Regions from separate parts of the Cryobacterium sp. 10I5 genome, predicted to be linked through region 2. Evidence: predicted binding sites of a transcription regulator. Region 2 holds the regulator's gene; the other holds the start of a gene.
What was found. Region 2 encodes HrcA, which represses chaperone genes, less so after heat shock. Its sites were predicted from a motif close to TTNGCACTCGNNNNNNNCGAGTGCNAA; they were not measured.
Positions count from the first base shown of each region.

Region 1: the regulator HrcA is predicted to act here: its motif matches at 1,684-1,710, upstream of groES (co-chaperone GroES).

Region 1 covers NZ_JASJVI010000139.1:401-5,960, forward strand. The annotation lists gene QN350_RS18780 (hypothetical protein) at 1-360, shown strand, start outside; gene QN350_RS18785 (THUMP-like domain-containing protein) at 421-1,635, opposite strand; gene groES (co-chaperone GroES) at 1,786-2,082, shown strand; gene rarD (EamA family transporter RarD) at 2,257-3,186, shown strand; gene QN350_RS18800 (hypothetical protein) at 3,230-3,994, shown strand; gene QN350_RS18805 (ABC transporter substrate-binding protein) at 4,181-5,518, shown strand.
Region 2 covers NZ_JASJVI010000001.1:131,726-146,780, reverse strand. The annotation lists gene QN350_RS00670 (ComEC/Rec2 family competence protein) at 1-225, shown strand, start outside; gene holA (DNA polymerase III subunit delta) at 318-1,355, shown strand; gene QN350_RS00660 (histidine kinase) at 1,452-1,940, shown strand; gene QN350_RS00655 (DUF4097 family beta strand repeat-containing protein) at 2,052-2,897, shown strand; gene QN350_RS00650 (ATP-binding cassette domain-containing protein) at 2,966-3,964, shown strand; gene QN350_RS00645 (ABC transporter permease) at 4,012-4,791, shown strand; gene rpsT (30S ribosomal protein S20) at 4,871-5,134, opposite strand; gene QN350_RS00635 (alpha/beta fold hydrolase) at 5,288-5,998, opposite strand; gene lepA (translation elongation factor 4) at 6,115-7,968, shown strand; gene QN350_RS00625 (DUF1990 domain-containing protein) at 7,973-8,620, shown strand; gene hemW (radical SAM family heme chaperone HemW) at 8,623-9,849, shown strand; gene QN350_RS00615 (DUF4870 domain-containing protein) at 9,861-10,232, opposite strand; gene QN350_RS00610 (DUF4870 domain-containing protein) at 10,311-10,736, opposite strand; gene hrcA (heat-inducible transcriptional repressor HrcA) at 10,907-11,920, shown strand; gene dnaJ (molecular chaperone DnaJ) at 11,983-13,101, shown strand; gene QN350_RS00595 (16S rRNA (uracil(1498)-N(3))-methyltransferase) at 13,106-13,870, shown strand; gene QN350_RS00590 (HIT domain-containing protein) at 13,920-14,309, shown strand; gene QN350_RS00585 (PhoH family protein) at 14,404-15,055, shown strand, end outside.

The sequences.
Region 1 (5,560 bases), on a different contig from region 2:
CTCACGCGCCCGCCGGAGGAAATCACCGGCGAGCTCGACTACGCCTCAACCGTGACGGCTCCCACCGAGTGGGTGCCGTACGTCTACACCGAGTCCGAGCTTCGCGCCCTCTCCCGCAGGCGCGCCATCGCCGTCGCATCCCTCGGATTCGGCGCCGTCGGACTCGCCGGCGCCGTCTTCGTGGTCTGGGCCGCGCCGCTCTCGCTCACGGCCGTCATACTCGCCGTCTGGGCGAGCCGTACCGAACGCGCGGCCGTGTCGATCTGGGCCTGGGGCCTCGGCACGGGCCTTGCCGGCCTCGTCATCGCCGCCGGCTGGATCGTGCTGATCAGCCAGGCCATCAGCCCCATCCCGCACTGAACGCCTGGCACTGAGTGCACAGCACTGAGTGCACAGCACTGAGTGCACAGCGCTGAGTGCTCAGCGCGGCGGCTGCACCCGCTCCACGAGCAGCGCGAGCCTGCGCCCGCCCGCGCGGGTGAGCACGAGCGTGGCCGACTCGGGTCCGTGCAGCTTCAGTCGGGTGCGGAGCACGGCCGGGTCAATGTCCACGCCACGCTTCTTGATCTCGAGCGTCCCGATCCGGCGTTCCTTGAGCGCGAGCCGGAGCTTCTTCTCGTCCACCGGCAGCGACTCGAGCACCCGGAACGCCGTCGCGAACGGGGTCTCGTGCAGCGACTCGGTTTTCAGGTACGCGATGCCCTCCCCGAGCATCAGCGCGTCCATGCTGCGGGCCAGGTCGCCGATCAGCCGTGCCCGGATCACCGCGCCATCCGGCTCATACAGGTAGCTGCCTGCCACGCCGGCCTCACCGGCGACGCTGTCGACGTCCACGCTGTCTGCGGCCGCGGTGAGTTCGTGCCGACCGCCCCTGCCCAGGAGCAGGGCCGAGCGACGGATGCCGTCGCGTGCGAGGGCGCCGAACCAGAGGCCCATCTCGACGAGCTTTCCGTCCACGGAGACCCACTGCGCTTCCGCGGCGGCGGGAATGGCGTCGCGGTCGTGGCCCGGACCGAGCTTCACGCCGATCGGCATCCGCTCGCTCAGGCCGAAGACGAAGTCGAGGTTCGGCGAATAGTCTTCCGGCCGGGTCAGCCGGGAGGTGTTGCTGTGGCCGGCGGTGCGGCGGGCCGGGTCGAGCCAGGCCGCGTCGAAGCCGGTGAGGTCGAAGGTCTCCGCGTCGCCGTGCACGACGCTCGCATTGTCGAAGGGAGCGAGGTTGTAGCTCGCGACCGTGGCCGTGACCTCGTCGGTGTCCACGGCGGTCACCTGGATGTCGAGAGCGGCGAGGGCCATCGAGTCGCTGCCGATGCCGCTGCCGAGATCGGCGACCCGGTCCAGTCCGGCTGCCGCGAACCGGCCGGCGTGCAGGGCGGCGACGTTCAGTCGGGTGGCCTGTTCGAGACCGGCCTCGGTGAAGAGCATCCTCCCGGCGAAGTCGCCGAACTTGGCGACAGCCTTCGCCCGCAGCCGGGACTGGCCGAGCACCGCGGTCACGAGTCCCTGCGGGTGACCGGCCTTGCGCAGGTCGCTCACGAGGCGCACCACATCGGAGGAGTTGTCCCAGGGCGGAAGCGAGTCCAGCAGGCGCAGCCCATCGGGGGACAACAGGTCAACAAGCTCGGAGCGTTCCATTGTCCAAACGATATCAAGCCGTGGCCGCCGCGCCCGGAACGCCCGAGTCTGGCACTCACGTTGCGTGAGTGCCAGATGCGCCCTAAACTCGCTGTTAGCACTCTCGCTGTGAGTCTGCCAACCAAGTCTTAGCTAAGAAAGAGGTCAACCGTGTCGGTCTCCATCAAGCCGCTCGAGGATCGCATCGTCATCAAGCAGGTCGACGCCGAGCAGACCACCGCATCAGGTCTGGTCATCCCTGACACTGCCAAGGAAAAGCCCCAGGAGGGCGAAGTTGTCGCCGTCGGCCCCGGCCGCATCGACGACAACGGCAACCGCATCCCGCTCGACATTGCCGTGGGCGACAAGGTCATCTACTCCAAGTACGGCGGAACCGAGGTCAAGTTCGGTGGCGACGATCTCCTCGTCCTCTCCGCACGCGACGTGCTCGCCGTCGTCGTCCGCTAGGGATCCGTCCCAGGCGCCACGCACGACCGCACTACACGTATAGACAACACAAAATCCCGGATGGCCTGGTCATCCGGGATTTTGTGTTCCCCAGGCCCGCTTGAACGCGGCCAGAACCACCCAGAACCACCCAGAGCACGCTGACGCCGGGCACGCCCGCGAAGGGGAATCGTTGTGAGCCGCACACCGAGACAGCCGGCCGAACCGACCAGCGGACTCGCCTTCGCGATCGCCGCATACGGCCTGTGGGGACTGCTCCCACTCTTCTTCCTGCTGCTGCACCCGACGGGACCCTTCGAGGTCGTGGCCTGGCGCGTGCTCTTCTCGCTGGTCTTCTGCCTCGCCCTGATCACCGCCACCCAGGGCTGGCCCGCCCTGCTCGTGGTGCTCCGTCGTCCGAAGACGGTCTGGGTGATGGGCCTGGCCGGACTCCTGATCTTCGTCAACTGGCAGACCTACGTCTTTGCGGCGCTCACCGGGCACGTCGTCGAGGCGGCCCTCGGCTACTTCATGAACCCGATCGTCACGGTGCTGCTGGGCGTCTTCGTCCTGCACGAGCGGTTACGGCGCATCCAGTGGATCGCGGTCGCGATCAGCGTGGCCGCCGTGATCGTGCTCACGCTCGGCTACGGGTCGCTGCCGTGGATCTCCCTCGTCCTCGCCCTGTCCTTCGGTTTCTACGGCCTCATCAAGAAGAACGTCGGCCCCGGCGTCGGCGCGCTCACCGGGCTCACCCTCGAGACCGCCTGGCTGATGCCGATCGCGATCGCGGAACTCCTGATCGTGGGCGCCGTGACGGGGCTCACCTTCGGCACTGTATCGCCGTGGCACACCGTCGGCCTCGTATCGACGGGCGTCGTAACGGCCGTCCCGCTGTTGTTCTTCGCCGCGGCCGCCCGACGCCTGCCGCTCAGCGTGCTCGGCCTCGTGCAGTTCATCGCTCCGGTGCTGCAGTTCCTCGTCGGCGTCTTCCTCCTCGGCGAGCCCATGCCGCCCGAACGCTGGGTCGGCTTCGGACTCGTCTGGGTCGCGCTCGTGATCCTCACGGTCGACATGGTCGTCACCGGACGCGCCCCGCGGCGAGCATCCCCCGAACCCCTCTGACCGGAGATACGCTCGAAGGACTCCACCTGTGAAAGGACCACGGATGCCCTTTCCAGCTCTGACCGTCACCTCTCGTTCCGTCTCCACGACGGGACTCGCCTTCACGGTCGCCGCCATCGCCGCCGTGCTCGTGCTCTCCGGGTGCACCGCAAGCGAAGCCCCCGCCGCCGTGACCAGCACCCCGACGGTCGCGGCATCGATCGCGCCCACCGGCGACGGCACGCTGTTGGTCGGCACGCTGTTCCCGATGACCGGGGAGGCGGGAGCGGTCGTGACCGGTGCCGCGCAGGTCGCGGGCACCGAGCTGGCCGCCCGGGAGATCCAGGAGCAGGCCCTGCCCGGCACCCCGCCGATCCAGCTCGTCCATCGCAATTCGACGGGGAACGTCGCGGTCGCGGTCGCCGACCTGGTGGCGCGACACGTCGACCTCGTGCTCTGGGACGCGACGACTGCCGTACCCGCGGAGGTCGCGGCATCCGTCGCCGCAGCGGGCATCGCTCTGTTGCCGCTCGACGGCTTCACGAACGGCGGCACCCCGCTCGCGGCCGACGAGGCCTTCGCGGTGCGTCTGCGCACCTCCGATCCGGGCCTCGCCGACACCGCGGGAGGCGGAGAAGCCTTCGACGGCGTCGTGCTCGCGGCCCTCGCCGCGACCGAGGCAGGCGACGACGGCGGGCCCTCGCTCACCCCGGCCCTCGACCGGGTCAGCCGCGGCGACACGGTGTGCACATCTTGGGCATCTTGCATCACCGCACTCGGTGAAAAGAAGCAGATCGCGTACCAGGGCGTGACCGGGCGACGCTCTTAGTACAGCGCCTCGTCCGACGGCGTCCCCCAGGGCAAATGCTGGTGGTGTCACGAATCGCTAACGATGTCCCGTTTGAACGGCAAGAAAACATCCTCGAAACAAAGTGATCCTAGGTTGGAGCCTAATAACGCGAGTGGGCCTCACCCGGAGGCGTACTTACGCGTGCAAGATGAAAGGGTACCCAGGATGATTAAATCCAAGCACGCCCTCCGGACCGCCATCGTGGCGGGAGCAGGCGTCATCGCCGTCATGCTCTCCGGTTGTGCATCCGGCGGCGGTTCTACCGCTACCACGACCTCGGCCGCGGCCGCGTCCTCGTACACCGACGCAGCTTGTGCGAGCGGAGCGTCCACGGACAAGTCGCTGGTCGTCGGCTCGATCCTCCCGATCACCGGTAGCCTCGCTTACCTCAACCCGCCGGAACTCGCCGGCGTCGGCCTCGCCGTCTCAGACATCAACGCCGCCGGCGGCGTCGACGGCAAGGACGCCTGCGTCCTGGCCACCGACTCCGGCGACAGCACGGACCTGACGATCTCGACCGCGTCCGCCCAGAAGCTCATCGCTGCCAAGGTCTCCGTCGCCATCGGCGCCGCGTCCTCGAGCGTTTCGCTCAACGTCGTCGACTCCTTCGCCTCCGCGAAGATCGTCCAGATCTCCCCGGCCAACACCTCGGCCAAGCTCAGCGGCTACGGTCCGTTCTACTTCCGCACCGCACCGCCGGACTCGGTCCAGGGTTCCGCGCTCGGCCAGCTCATCACGGGTGACGGCAACGCCAAGGTCGCCTTCCTCGTCTTCAACGACTCCTACGGCACCGGCCTCCGCGACTTCACGCAGAAGAGCATCGAAGCCTCCGGCGGAACCGTCGTCTACGGCGGCAAGGGCAACGGCCAGGAATTCCCCCCCGGCCAGACCACGTTCTCGTCCGAGGTGACCGCCGCCAAGGCGACCAACCCCGACGCGATCGTCATCCTCGCCTTCGACGAGACCAAGTCCATCATCCCCGAGCTCAAGGCCCAGGGCGTCGACCTCTCCAAGGTCTACCTGTCTGACGGCAACACCGCCGACTACAGCAAGGACTTCGAAGCCGGCACGCTGACCAGCGCACAGGGCACGATCCCCGGCGCCTACCCGGCCGACGACTTCAAGGCCAAGCTCGTCTCCTGGTACAAGGACACCCAGAAGGCCGCCCTCGGCGACTTCTCCTACGCCCCCGAGGCCTACGACGCGACCACCCTCTCCGCCCTCGCGGCGCTGAAGGCCAAGTCCACCGTCTCCGCCGACATCCAGGCGCAGCTCGCGGCCGTTTCCGGCGCGAGTGGCAAGGGCACCAAGTGCAAGAGCTACGCCGAGTGTGCACCGCTCGTCACCGCCGGAACGGACATCCAGTACGTCGGACAGTCCGGCGTCGGCCCGTTCAACTCGCACAACGAGCCGTCGAGCGCCTTCATCGGCATCTACAAGTTCGACAAGGACAACAAGCCGGTCTGGCAGTCCGCCATCGAAGGACAGACCTCCTACCAGTAGGAGAGTCCTGATCTTCGGCTGAGGCCGTAAGAACACACCGAG
Region 2 (15,055 bases):
AGCCGCGACCAAAGCCCCCAGTTCTATGCCGAGCTGCACGCAACGGTGGGCCTCATCTCCGTCGGCGCCGACAATCGCTATGGTCACCCGACCGTCTCCCTGCTCGACCTGCTCCGCTCGGTGGGCACCCTCGCCGTGCGCACCGACCGGCAGGGGCTCTCGGTCGTCGCGCCGGACGCCGCCGGGGGAGGCGCCCTCGCTGTCTGGACGGAGAAGGGCGGCTGACGCCGATCACGTGCCGAGGGTGAGTGTCCCCGGTGCCGGTTAGGCTGGAAACCCTGAGCCCGCCCCTGAGCCGGTCAGGGGAGAGGACTCGCGTGGCCGTCCGCAGCGCAGCACCCGCCAAGACCGCGCGCGCCGGCAAGGCCGTCGCGATCCCGCAACTCGCCTGGCACGAGGTCCGGCCGGCGCCCATCGTGCTCGTCTCCGGGACCGAGACCTTCCTCGCCGAACGGGCCATCCGGCAGCTGCGTGACTTCCTCAAGCTCGAGGACCCGAGCCTCGAGATCAGCGACGTGCTCGCAGACAGCTACGCGCCCGGTGAACTCCTCACGATGGCGAGCCCGTCGCTGTTCGGCGAACCGCGCCTGATCCGGGTCACGAATGTGGAAAAGTGCAGCGACACCTTCCTCGCCGAGGCCCTCGACTATCTCGAGAACCCCGCGGACGACACCTACGTCGTGCTCCGCCATGCGGGCGGCGTGCGCGGCAAGAAGCTCCTCGACACCATCCGGTCCGGCCTCGGCGGCGGCATCGAGATCGTCTGCGCCGAACTCAAAAAGGACACCGACCGGCACGACTTCGCCGCGGCCGAATTCCGCACGGCGGGCAAGCGGGTCAGCGGCAGCGCCCTGCGCGCCCTCGTCGCGGCCTTCTCCGGGGACCTCGCCGAACTCTCTGCTGCGTGCCAGCAGCTCATCGCGGACTCGACCTCCGAGGTCACGGAGACCACGGTCGACCGGTACTACGGCGGCCGCGTCGAGGCGAACGCGTTTAAGGTCGCCGACGCGGCGATCGCCGGCAAGTACGGCGACGCTCTCGTCATTCTGAGGCACGCGCTCACCTCCGGCGCAGACCCGGTGCCCGTCGTCGCGGCCTTCGCGATGAAGATCCGCACCATGGCCAAGGTCTACGGTGCCCGGGGCGGGTCCGGCCAGCTCGCCGGCCAGCTCGGCCTGGCGCCCTGGCAGGTCGAACGCGCCCAGCGCGACCTCCGCGGCTGGACAGATGAGGGCCTCGGACGGTGCATCGTCGCCCTCGCCGAAGCGGATGCCGCGGTCAAGGGCGCCGAACGGGATCCCGTTTTCGCCCTCGAACGCCTGATCGGGGTCATCGCCCGCCGCGGCGAGGACTGACCTGCCAACGTACCCCTGCCAGCCCGTAACGGCTTCATTCCCAGTGTGACACCATAATCGCTTGACATGACACCACGCTGGTGTCACCATGGTGACATGGAACTCGGACAGTACGTCACCGACCTGCAGCGCCAGTTGGCGGAGACCGCGGCGAACGGCGCGGAGGACACCCGTGCCGTCGCGGAACGGCTCGCCGCCGGACTGGATGCCGCGACGAGGCTCGTGCTCCTCGACGTCCTGTCGGCCGCGGTCGGCGAGATCACCCGCGACCTCGCGCCCGGTTCGGTCGACCTGCGGCTCCGCGGCCGCGAGATCGAGTTCGTGGTCACCCAGCCGAACTCCGAGTCCGACGCCGAGGAACGTCAGCCCGCCGCCGTCGACCTCGACGACACGAGCACCTCGCGCACGACGCTCCGCCTCCCGGACGCCCTCAAGACCCGGGTGGACGAGGCGGCGGCGGCCGACGGGCTTTCTGTCAACACCTGGCTCGTCCGCGCGATCGCGGCCGCCCTCCAGCCCCGGCAGCGCCGCTCAGCGCAACGCACGCTGCGCACCGGGGACAACTTCGCTGGCTGGGCGCGCTGACCGGCCCGGCCCCGGCATCCACCAGCATCACCCCGACGCACCACACACACCGGACTCGCGCCACACACACGCACCGGTCTCACACCAGCCCACAGAAAGGGACGCGCCAGCATGCCCGCATACAGTACCCCCGGCCCCATCGACCTCGCCATCAACCTGCCCGTCGGCATCGTCGAGGTGCTCGCCGGCGACCGCCCCGACACCATCGTGACGGTGGCGCCGACAAACCCGGCGAAGGCCGTCGATCGCAGGGGAGCGGAGGAGACCCGGGTCGAGTTCGACGGCAGCCGGTTGACCATCACCGGGCCGAAGCCCCGCTTCAGCGTCATCGGCCCGACCGAGTCCGTCGACGTGAAGGTCGAGCTGCCCACCGGCTCGCGGCTGACCGTCGAGATCAGCGTCGGCGGCGTGCGAACCGTCGGCCGGCTCGGCGCGACCCGCGTCAAGGCGTCGACCGGCGCCGTGAACCTCGACGCCACGGGCGACCTGTGGCTCCGCGCCTCCCACGGCAACGCGTCGGTGACCACCGCAGACGGCGGCATCGACATCACGGCGGACCACGGTCAGATCCGGATCGGCACCGTCACCGGAGACGCCGTGCTCAAGGCGTCGCACGGCAGCATCCTGATCGGTGAATCGGGCGGCGACCTCGAGGCGAAGCTCTCCTACGGCGACCTCGACATCACCACGGCGCTCGCCTCCGTCTCGGCAAAGACCGCGTACGGCAGCATCCACCTGCACGAGGTGTCGAGTGGTTCGGTCCAGCTCGACAGCGGCTTCGGCCAGGTGACCGTCGGCGTCCGACCGGGCATCCCCGCCTGGCTCGATCTCGCCACGAAGGAAGGACGGGTGCACAACGAACTGGCCGGCGACCGGGCTCCCGACTCCGCCGAGCACACCGTCTCGGTCCGTGCGCGCACCCGTTTCGGCGACATTGCCGTCGAACGGGCCCGCTGACCCGGTGAAGCACAGCACCCAGCAACAGAAACAGCAGGGCAGTCAACCAGCAGAAGGGAATGACAGACATGACCAGACCGGCGATCGACGTCCAGGGGCTCCGTAAGGCCTATGGCGGAAAGACCGTGCTCGACCAGGTCGACCTCAGCGTCGAGGCGGGCACCGTCACGGCGCTGCTCGGCCCGAACGGCGCGGGCAAGACCACGACCGTGCACATCCTGTCCACGCTCGTGCGACCGGACGGCGGCACCGCCGTCGTCAACGGCTGCGACGTGGTGCGCGACCATGACGGCGTGCGCGCCGCGATCGGCCTCACCGGCCAATTCTCGGCCGTCGACGGCCTGCTCACCGGCGAAGAGAACCTCCGCTTGATGGCGAGGCTGCGGCACCTCGGGCCGAAACGCGGGGCCCAGCGGGTGGCGGAACTCCTCGAGCAGTTCGACCTCGTCGAGTCCGCGCGGAAGCCGCTCGTGACCTACTCGGGAGGGATGCGTCGCCGCCTCGACCTCGCCATGACCCTCGTCGCGGCGCCGAGGGTGCTCTTCCTCGACGAGCCGACCTCCGGCCTGGACCCGCGCAGTCGTCACACGATGTGGGACATCGTGCGTGGCCTGGTATCGGACGGCACGACGGTTCTCCTCACCACCCAGCACCTCGACGAGGCCGATGAGCTCGCCGACCGCATCGCGGTGCTCGACGGCGGCCGGATCGTCGCGAACGGCACGCCGGACGAGCTCAAGCGCCTCGTCCCCGGCGGGCACATCCGGCTGCGATTCACGGATGCCGCGGCGCTCGACGCCGCCGCCCGGCTGCTCGGCGACTCCACTCGCGATGAGGCAGGGCTCGCGCTCACGGTGCCGGGCGACGGCACGGTCGGCGCGCTGCGGGGCATCCTGGACCGCCTCGACAACGCAGGCGTCGAGATGGAGGACCTCAGCATCCACACGCCTGATCTCGACGACGTCTTCTTCGCCCTCACCGCCACCACAAACCGGTCCGCCCGGTCCGCCCGGTCCGCGCGGGCCGCTGAGGCCGAACCGGCTCGAACGAAGGGAACGGAGTCATGACCACACTCACCGCCACGCACGCACCGGCCTCTGGCCGGAGGTCGCATGTGATCGCAGACACTATCACGATGCTGCAGCGCAATCTGCTGCACATGGTGCGCTACCCCGGCCTCTCGCTGTTCACCATCCTCGGACCCGTGGTGGCGCTGCTGCTCCTCGTGTTCGTCTTCGGTGGAACGCTCGGGGCCGGCCTGCCCGGCGTCGACCCCTCCGGCGGGCGCGACGCCTACCTGGCCTATGTGATGCCCGGAATCCTCCTCATCACGATCGCCGGCAGCGCGGGCGGCACCTCGATCACCGTCGCCATGGACATGACGGAGGGAATCACGGCGCGCTTCCGCACCATGTCGATCTCGCGGGCCGCGGTCCTCGCCGGACACGTCGTCGGCAACACCCTCCAGGCCGTCATCGCCGTCGCGCTCGTGCTCGGCGTCGGCCTCCTGATCGGATTCCGGCCCACGGCGAGCCCGGCAGAATGGCTCGCGGCGGCAGGCCTGATCGTGCTCATCTCGTTCGCGGTGAGCTGGCTCGGCGTCGCGATGGGAATGCAGTCGAAGACCGTCGAGACGGCCAGCAACCTGCCCCTGCTCCTGACCCTCCTGCCGCTCCTCGGCAGCGGCTTCGTGCCGACGGCCTCGATGCCGGGGTGGCTGCAGTGGTTCGCAGAGTACCAGCCGTTCACGCCGTTCATCGAGAGCCTGCGCGGGCTGCTCCTCGGCACCCTGCCCGGCTGGAACCCGGTGCTCGCGATCGGATGGTGCGCCGTTCTGGCTCTCGTCGGCTACGCCTGGTCGATGGCGCTCTACGAGCGCAAGTCCGTGCGCTGACTGCACAACACGAAAAAGCCCCCGCCGGGTAGGCGGGGGCTTTTTCGCGAGCCGGAAATTCGGCCGGGTGATGCGGAGACTAGACGAGCGCGCCGACGGACTTGGCGAGCGCCGACTTCTTGTTTGCAGCCTGGTTGCGGTGGATGACACCCTTGCTGACGGCCTTGTCGAGCTTCTTCGACGCAATCGCGAGGCTGGCGACAGCCTTGTCCTTGTCGCCGGAGGTGACAGCGAGGCGCGCAGCGCGAACGGCGGTCTTGAACTCGCTCTTGACCGCCTTGTTGCGCTCCTGGGCCTTCTTGTTGGTGCCAATTCGCTTGATCTGCGACTTGATATTTGCCACGTTTATACGCTTTCGTTAGGTTCTTGTTCGGATGGGCCGCGTGGCGGTAGAGGGCGCCGTACGGCAAAATCGTGGTGGGGTGGGACCCAACACGCAAGCCAACAGGCAACGATACCAGTTAATCGGTCCGGTCGATAATCGGGTCGGGGAACGTCAGGGGAGCCGGGTCAGGACCCCGGCGAGCACGGCCGCGAAGCGTTCCGGCTGGGCAAGGCAGACCAGGTGCGTTGCCCGGGGGACGATGATGAGACGGCCGTCCCTGCACGCGGAGAGGAATCGCTTCTCGTGCAACCTGAACTGGTCGAAGGCACCGTTGACTAGCCAGACCGGCCCCGGGTATTCGGCCAGGCTCCGCAGCGGGTTCAGCGTAGCCGTCGCGCCGAGTCCGGCATCCATGACGCCGAGCGGAACCCCGCCGGCGAGGGCGTCGAGCGCACCTTCCCGGGGCAGCAGGACGCGCACGAGGGTTGTGTGCAGCCACAGGCCGTGGTCGGGGAGGAGACGGATCGCCCGGGCCAGGCTCCGGTAGGCTGCGAGCCCCGGCCCGGCCGGAACGAAGCTGCACCCAGCCGCGACGAGGCCGATCACCCGTTCGGGACGGGCGGCGGCGTATGCGATCGAGTAGTACCCGCCCAGGGACAGCCCGACCAGGAGCACCCGGCCGCCCAGTGCGGTCACACCCTCGTCGATCGCCCGGAGTGCCGCCGCGACCGTGAATTCTTCGTCGCTGCGCAATCCGTGGCCGGGCAGATCGATCGCCAGCGATGGATGTCCTGATTCGCTGAGGCGCGCCTGCTGCTGCCGCCACATGGTGCGCGAGGCCCGGATGCCGTGCACGAACAGCAGCGGGGTGGCTTCCGTCATCGTTCCTCCCGACGTTCGGGGCGACCGGTCGATAACGGGAGAGCATACTCGCGCGCGACGCATTGTCCCCGGGCGAAATCCGCGGCGGGCCCGAGCTATGGGAGAATTACCGGATCATGTCACCCAGACCCCTCACGGCGTTCCTGCCGGCCGCAACACCGCCGGCATTCATCCGTAACTTCTGCATCATCGCGCACATCGACCACGGCAAGTCCACCCTCGCCGACCGGATGCTGCAGATCACCGGCGTCGTCGACGACCGCCTGATGCGGGCCCAGTACCTCGACCGCATGGACATCGAGCGCGAACGCGGCATCACCATCAAGAGCCAGGCCGTGCGGATGCCGTGGGAACTCGACGGCCAGGCCTACGCGCTCAACATGATCGACACCCCGGGTCACGTCGACTTCACCTACGAGGTCTCCCGGAGCCTCGCTGCGTGCGAGGGCGCCATCCTGCTCGTCGACGCGGCCCAGGGCATTGAAGCCCAGACGCTCGCGAACCTCTACCTCGCCCTCGAGAACGACCTCACGATCATCCCGGTGCTCAACAAGATCGACCTCCCCGCCGCGGACCCGGACAAGTACGCGAAGGAACTCGCGAGCCTGATCGGCGGCAAGCCGGAAGACGTGCTGCGCGTCTCCGGCAAGACCGGCATCGGCGTCGCCGAGCTGCTCGACCGCGCTACCCGGCTCATCCCGGCCCCCGTGGGAGACCCGGACGCCCCCGCCCGCGCCATGATCTTCGACTCGGTCTACGACAGCTACCGCGGCGTCGTCACCTATGTCCGCATGATCGACGGCAAGCTCAGCCCGCGCGAGAAGATCCAGATGATGTCGACCCGGGCGACCCACGAGATCCTCGAGATCGGCGTCACGAGCCCGGAACCGACCCCGAGCAAGGGTCTCGGCGTCGGCGAGGTGGGCTACCTGATCACCGGCGTGAAGGACGTCCGCCAGTCCAAGGTCGGCGATACCGTCACGACCGCGTTGCGCCCCGCGACCGTGGCCCTGCCCGGCTACACCGAGCCCAAGCCGATGGTGTTCTCCGGCCTGTACCCGATCGACGGCAGCGACTACCCCGCCCTCCGCGAAGCACTCGACAAGCTCAAGCTCTCCGACGCCTCCCTCGTCTACGAGCCGGAGACATCCGTCGCCCTCGGCTTCGGGTTCCGCTGCGGCTTCCTCGGCCTGCTCCACCTCGAGATCATCACCGAGCGCCTCGACCGCGAGTTCAACCTCGACCTGATCACGACCGCCCCGAGCGTGATCTACGAGGTTTCGACCGACGACAAGAAGACTGTCACCGTGACGAACCCGAGCGAGTTCCCGGACGGGAAGATCGCCAAGGTCGAGGAGCCCATCGTCAAGGCCGCGATCCTCGCGCCCAAGGACTATGTCGGCGTCATCATGGAACTCTGCCAGGGCCGTCGTGGCACCCTGCTCGGCATGGAGTACCTCGGTGAGGACCGGGTCGAGATCCGCTACACGATGCCCCTCGGCGAGATCGTCTTCGACTTCTTCGACCAGCTCAAGAGCAAGACCGCCGGCTACGCCTCGCTCGACTACGAACCGATCGGCTCGCAGGAGGCGGACCTCGTCAAGGTCGACATCCTGCTCCAGGGCGAACAGGTCGACGCGTTCAGCGCCATCGTGCACCGCGACAAGGCCTACGACTACGGCGTGCTCATGACCGGGCGGCTGCGGAAGCTCATCCCACGGCAGCAGTTCGACGTTCCGATCCAGGCCGCGATCGGCGCACGCATCATCGCCCGCGAATCGATCAGCGCGATCCGCAAGGACGTCCTCGCCAAGTGCTACGGCGGCGACATCTCGCGCAAGCGCAAGCTGCTCGAGAAGCAGAAAGAGGGCAAGAAGCGCATGAAGATGGTCGGCCGCGTCGAGGTGCCGCAGGAGGCCTTCATCGCCGCGCTCTCGGGCGACGAGCCGGCCAAGAAAGAGAAGAAGTAGGCGGATGCGCCGGTCCACCTTCACCGACGCCGCCGTGACGTACACGGCGATCGGCGGCACCCTCGCCCCCGACCTGCTCCGTTACCCGCCCCGCGGCTACCGGCCGCTCGAACGCACCGTGCGCCTCGGCAGCGGCGCTGAACGGTTCCGCACCGCCGCGGCGCTCCTGATGACCTGGGGGGTGCAGCTCGGCAGCGGCATGACCGTCACCGACCTCCTCCCTGGCACCGGCGTGCAGTACACCGGGATCGTGTTCGACCAGGACGGCACCCCGTCGACGAACCAGGCGCATCCCGTCGACGAGGCGACGTTCGCCGACGACGGCACGCCGTACATCGTGAACGGCATGTCCGCGCGCCTCTCGGTCGCGGTCGGCCCGTTCACCGTCGACTCGCCCGTGCGCGTCGTCTACGTCATCGACGAGGCCGACCGGATCGGCTTCGGCTACGGCACCCTGCCCGGCCACCCCGCGAGCGGCGAGGAAGCGTTCATCGTCGAACGACACGACGACGACTCCGTCTGGCTGACGATCCGGGCATTCTCCCGCCCGAGTACCTGGTTCTACCGGCTCGCCTGGCCGGTCGTCCGGCTGCAGCAGGCGAAGTTCACCGCCAGGTACCTGCGCGCCCTGCACCCGGTCGGCGCGGTCTGACGGTGGGCAGCGCCCTGCCTCTCGGCGACCCCGCCCCGCGCGACGGGCTGCTCCCGGCATCCGCCGCCGTGGGAGCCCACGAGCGCGACTTCGGCGTGTACCTGCACGTGCCCTTCTGCCGGGTGCGCTGTGGCTACTGCGACTTCAACACCTACACGGCGACAGAGCTGCGCGGAGCCTCCCAGCATGACTACGCCGGACAGGCCGTCGCCGAGGTCGAGTCCGCAGGACGAATCCTCCGCGACTCCGGGGTTCCCGACCGGGAAGCCGCGACGGTGTTCTTCGGCGGCGGCACCCCCACACTGCTGCCCGCCGCGGACCTCGTGCGGATGCTCGACTCCGTCCGCGACACCTGGGGCCTCGAGTCCGGCGCCGAAGTGACCACAGAAGCCAACCCGGACTCGGTCGACGCCGCCTACCTCGACGCCCTCGCCGCCGCCGGCTTCACCAGGGTCTCGTTCGGCATGCAGTCCGCCGTGCCCCGGGTGCTCGCGACCCTCGAGCGCACCCACGATCCGGAGCGGATCCCGCTCGTGACCGGCTGGGCGCGCGACGCCGGCCTCGACGTGAGCCTCGACCTGATCTACGGCACACCGGGGGAGACCCGCGCCGACTGGCGTGCGAGCCTCGAGCAGGCCATCGGGCTCGCCCCGAACCACATCAGCGCATACTCGCTCATCGTCGAAGACGGCACGAAGCTCGCGAGGCAGATCCGCCGCGGCGAGCTCGCGCCCGTCGACGAGGACACCCAGGCGGAGTACTACGAACTCGCCGACGAGCTCCTCGAAGCCGCCGGCTACGGCTGGTACGAGGTCAGCAACTGGGCGACGGATGCCGCACACCGGTCCAGGCACAACCTCGCGTACTGGCGCAGCCAGGACTGGTGGGGGGTCGGACCCGGTGCGCACAGCCACGTCGGCGGCGTGCGCTGGTGGAACGTCAAGCACCCTTCGGCATACGCAGACCGGATGCTCGCCGGTGATTCGCCGGCGGCCGGGCGGGAAACCCTCGACGCGACCACCCGGGAGGTCGAGAGAGTCCTGCTGCTCACCCGCATCCGGGAGGGTATCCGGATCGACACGCTCTCGCAGCTCGGTCGCCGCGAGGTTGCCGGTCTCATCGCCGATGAGCTCATCAACGCGAAAGCCGCCCTCTCCGGGACGGTCGAATTGACCAGGAGAGGGCGGCTTCTCGCGGACGCCGTCGTGCGGCGGCTGCTCGCGGACTAAGGTTCTGCGGTCTAGCTGACGAACTTGATGGTGAGCGGGTAGGTGTAGTACTCGCCCTTGTTGGCCGCGAGGGCGGCGAGGATGCTGAACACAACGCTGAGAACCCAGATCGCCGGCAGCAGCAGCAGGCCGATGAACGCGAAAAGAAGGATACTCGCCACCACGTACGCGATCAGCAGGGTGATCTGGAAATTGAGCGCCGTCGCCGCGTGTGCCCGGATGAACGGGCCGCGGTCCTTGAGCACGAGGTAACCGATGAGCGCAGGCAGGAATTCGAAGAGGATTCCGCCCACGTGGATCAGGGTGGCCCACAGCCGTTCGTCCGACGGGTTCATCGGAGTGACGGGCTGGTAGGAATTGGCGGGGGGTGGGGTGGTAGACATTCGGGCTCCTTGTGCGCGTTGTCGGTTGTGCTGGTCCCGCGAGGTACTCCGGGCTTGTGGGTTCCGCCGTGCGCCGGGCTACTTGATCAGACGCAGGGCGAAGGGGTAGCGGTAGGCCTGGCCGTCCTTCGCCTTCAGGAAGCCCAGGACCGAGAAGATGATGGAGACGACGAACGCCGCGAGGTTGATCAGGCCGCCGATCAGGACGACCGTGAGGATCCAGCCGATCACGTAGATGATCCCGATCGTGATCTGGAAGTTCAGCGCCTCCTTCGCTTCCTGGTCGGTGAAGCGACCGCGGTCCTTGAACACGAGCCAGATGATCAGCGACGGCAGGAAGCTGATGATGCCGCCGAGGTGCGCGAACGACGCCCACTGGCGGTCCTCGGTCTCGGTGAGGGGAACGGCGGCAACGGGAGTGGGTGCCGCCGGCTGGTACGGCTGCTGCGGGGGCCGCTGGCCCAGGTTCGGATCTTCGCCGCTGTTACCGGTTGAATTGCTCATCATCGTGCCTTTCCATGCGGATGGGGGACCATTACAAGACTCAAGGTACTGCGCCCAATGATCCGCTAGCAATGGGGGTGTCCCCGTGTGTCGCGATATGATTGGCAGTCAAACGCTGTGAGTGCCAAAGTCGCCGGCACCCAGTCACCCGGAAAGGAGGCGATTCAGTCATGGTTTCGGATCGCAGCCTCGAAGTTCTGCGGGTCATAGTCCAAGACTACGTCGCCTCGCGCGAGCCCGTCGGCTCAAAAACCATCGTTGACCGGCATTCCTTCGGCGTCTCCGCGGCGACCATTCGCAATGACATGGCTCTCCTCGAGGAGGAGGAGCTCATCATCGCCCCGCACACCTCCTCAGGGCGGATCCCGACCGACAAGGGGTACCGCCTCTTCGTCGATCACCTCGCCGATCTGCGCCCGCTGTCCGCGGCGCAGCGCCAGGCCATCGAAACGTTCCTCGGGCAGTCCGCCGACCTCGACGAGGTCCTCGCCCGCAGCGTCCGGCTCCTCTCCCAGCTCACCCACCAGGTCGCGCTCGTGCAGTACCCCTCGCTGTCCCGCGCGAAGGTGCGCCACATCGAGCTCGTACCGCTCTCGGAGACCCGGCTCCTGTCCGTGCTGATCACGGATGCCGGCCGGGTCGAACAACGCGTGATCGAGCTTCCCCGGCCGCTCGAGGAACACCTGCTCGTCCGTCTCCGCGCCCGTCTCAACGCCGCCGTGGTGGGCCTCAGCATGAGCGCGGCAGCGACCGTGCTCACGGATGCCGCCGACCTGGCCGGCGAGCAACCCGACCTCGTGTCCCTCGTCACCCTCACCCTCCGCGACCAGGTCGGTGCGAACCGGCAGGAGCGGCTCGTGATGGCGGGAGCCGCCAACCTCGTGCGCACAGAGGAAGACTTCACCGGGAGCATCTACCCGGTGCTCGAGGCCATCGAGGAGCAGGTCGTCCTGCTGCGCCTCTTCGGAGAGATGGCCACAGACCAGCACGGGGTGTCGGTGAGTATCGGCAGGGAGAACGCCCCCTTCGGCCTCTCCGAGACCAGCGTGCTGACGAGCGGCTACAGCTCGCAGGGTGGAGACCTTGCCCGCCTCGGCGTCCTGGGCCCCACCCGGATGGATTACTCGAACAACATGGCGGCCGTTCGTGCCGTCGCCCGCTACCTGTCCCGCCTGCTCGAATAGGCGAGTCTCCCGACCAGCCCCCACGCCGCACACCTACGAAAACAGACCTAGGAGAGCCAGCTTTGGCTGACCATTACGAAGTACTCGGCGTCGCACGCGATGCCTCCACCGACGAGATCAAGAAGGCGTACCGCCGCCTCGCCCGCCAGCTCCACCCCGACGTGAACCCCGGCGCAGATGCGTCGGAGCGGTTCAAGCACGTCACCCACGCCTACGACGTGCTGAGTGACGCGAAGCAGCGTGAGAACTATGACCACGGCGGCAACGGCCGAACGGGCGGAAACGCCGGTTTCGACGGCAACTTCGGCAACTTCGGCGACATCTTCGAGACCTTCTTCGGCGGAGGGGGCGGCGGCGGAAGCCGCGGGCCCCGATCCCGCCGGGAACGTGGCCAGGACGCGCTGATCCGGGTCGAACTCGACCTCGACGAGATCATCTTCGGAACCCACCGCGACCTCGAGGTCGACACGGCCATCGTCTGCCCGACCTGCAGCGGCACCTGCTGCCAGCCGGGCACCGCCCCCGTCACGTGCGACATCTGCCACGGCACCGGCAACATCCAGCGCGCCGTGCGCTCCCTGCTCGGCAATGTCATGACGTCGAGCCCGTGCGGCTCCTGCCGCGGTTTCGGCACCATCATCGCCACCCCGTGCGTGACCTGCCAGGGCCAGGGCCGCGTCCGCGCGCGCCGCACGGTTCCCGTCGACATCCCCGCCGGCGTCGACACCGGACTGCGCCTGCAGATGCCCGGCAGCGGAGAAGCCGGCCCCGCCGGCGGCCCCAACGGCGACCTGTACCTCGAGATGAAGGTTCGCCACCACGACGTGTTCAGCCGCGACGGTGACGACCTGCTCTGCACCCTCGACGTGCCCATGACGGATGCGATCCTCGGCACGACGACAACGGTCAAGGCCCTCGACGGCGACATCACCGTCGAGATCCGTGCCGGAGTGCAGGGCTCAGAGGTCATCACGGTCAAGGACCGCGGAGTCTCGCGCCTCCGCGGCAACGGCCGCGGCGACCTGAAGGTCGGAATCCACGTCGTGACGCCGACCAAGCTCGACCACAAGGAACGGGAACTGATCGAACAGTTCGCCGCGCGGCACAAGTCTCCGGCGCCCGCGCTCAGTGCGGTGCAGCAGGGACTCTTCGCGAAGCTCCGCGACCGGTTCCGCGTCTAACCGAATGGCTCACTTCTTCATCGACGAGTCCCTCCGGGCGGAGGACTGCCCCGTCGGGGCCCTCGCGACCATCATCGGTGCGGAGGCCAGGCACGCGGTCACCGTGAGCCGGGTCCGGCCGGGGGAACACCTGCTCGCCGGAAACGGGTCCGGCTTGCTCCTCGAGGCGACCGTCGAGGACGCCGAGCCCGGCCGGCTGGCCCTGCGGATCGACGGCGCACGAAACATCGAGAGGCCGAGCCCGCGCATCCGCCTCGTGCAGGCACTCGCCAAGGGCGACCGCGACGAGATGGCCGTGCAGGCCGCGACCGAACTCGGGGTCGACGGTGTCGTCCCGTGGGCTGCGTCCCGCTCGGTGACGCGGTGGGAGGGCCCCAAGATCGCCAAGGGCCGGGATCGCTGGCGTGCCATCGTGCGGGAAGCGTCCAAGCAGTCGATCCGGGCCTGGCTTCCCGAGGTCGCAGAGCTCACGAGCACCAAACAACTCGTCGTGCTGGCGCGGGACACCCGGATGCTGCTCCTCGAGCCCACCGCCGAGCTCCGGCTGACCCGGTTTCCCGCGCACGACGCCGGGGCCGACGATCAGGCAGGAGCGGCGCGGGACATCGTGCTCGTCGTCGGCCCGGAAGGCGGCATCGCGGCCTCGGAACTCGAGCTGCTGGAATCCGCGGGTGCCGTGCGGGTGCGCCTCGGCGACACCGTGCTGCGCACCTCGACGGCGGGGCCGGCCGCCCTCGCCCTGCTCAACGCCGCCCTCGCCCGTTGGTGACCGTCCGCTGGTGACCCCTGCCGGGCGACCTGCCGCTTAAGATAGGACCATGTCAGAAACCGGCGCAGAACCCTCCGTCTTCAGCCGCATCGTCGCACGGGAAATCCCGGCGACCATCGTCGCCGAGACCGACCGCATCATCGCATTCACGGACATCAACCCGCAGGCCCCCGTGCACATCGTCGTCACGACGAAGACCGAGGCGTACCGCAATGTCGTCGAACTCGCAGCCGGCGATCCCGGCTTGCTCGCCGAGCTCGTCGCGGTGGCCGGACAGGTCGCCACCGACCTCTCCGACGGCCAGTTCCGCCTCGTCTTCAACACCGGCGCCTCCGCCGGCCAGACCGTGTTCCACGTCCACGCCCACGTGCTCGCCCAGAAGCCCGCGACGGACCCGGCGACCGGCTCACTCGGAGAGGGCACACTTGGCTCCGTCTGAGTTCAGAGGCGACGGGCTCCCCGGGTCGGAGCCGTCCGGTGCCGTGCCTCCCGCGGCGACCGTCGACACCCGGATCCTCATCGACGGGGTCGCCATGGTGCGCCTCCTCGGAGCCCAGGACCGGCTGCTCGGAGCGATCGAGAAGGAACACCCCGCGGTCAGCGTGCACGTCCGCGGCAACGAGATGACGCTCTCCGGCGAGCCGACCCAGGTCGCCGCCGCCCAGCGTCTGATCGAAGAACTGCTCGTGATGATCCGCGAGGGCCGCGACCTCGCCCCTGCCGAGGTCGTGTCGAGCGCCCGGATGCTCGGCGAAGACAGCGCCTCGAGCCCCTCCGTCCGTCTCGGGCCGCCGATCCTCACCTCACGGGGCAAGAGCATCCGCGCGAAGACGATCGGCCAGAAGGAATACGTCGACGCCATCGACACCGACACGATCGTGTTCGGGATCGGCCCCGCCGGAACCGGCAAGACCTACCTCGCCATGGCGAAGGCCGTGCAGGCGCTGCAGCGCAAGGAGGTCGAGCGGATCATCCTCACCCGCCCGGCCGTCGAAGCGGGGGAGCGACTCGGCTTCCTTCCCGGCACCCTGACCGACAAGATCGACCCCTATCTCCGTCCGCTCTACGACGCGCTCGGCGAGATGATGGAGCCGGAACTCCTGCCCAAACTGCTCGCGGCAGGCACGATCGAGGTCGCCCCGCTCGCCTACATGCGTGGCCGTACCCTGAACAACTCCTTCGTCG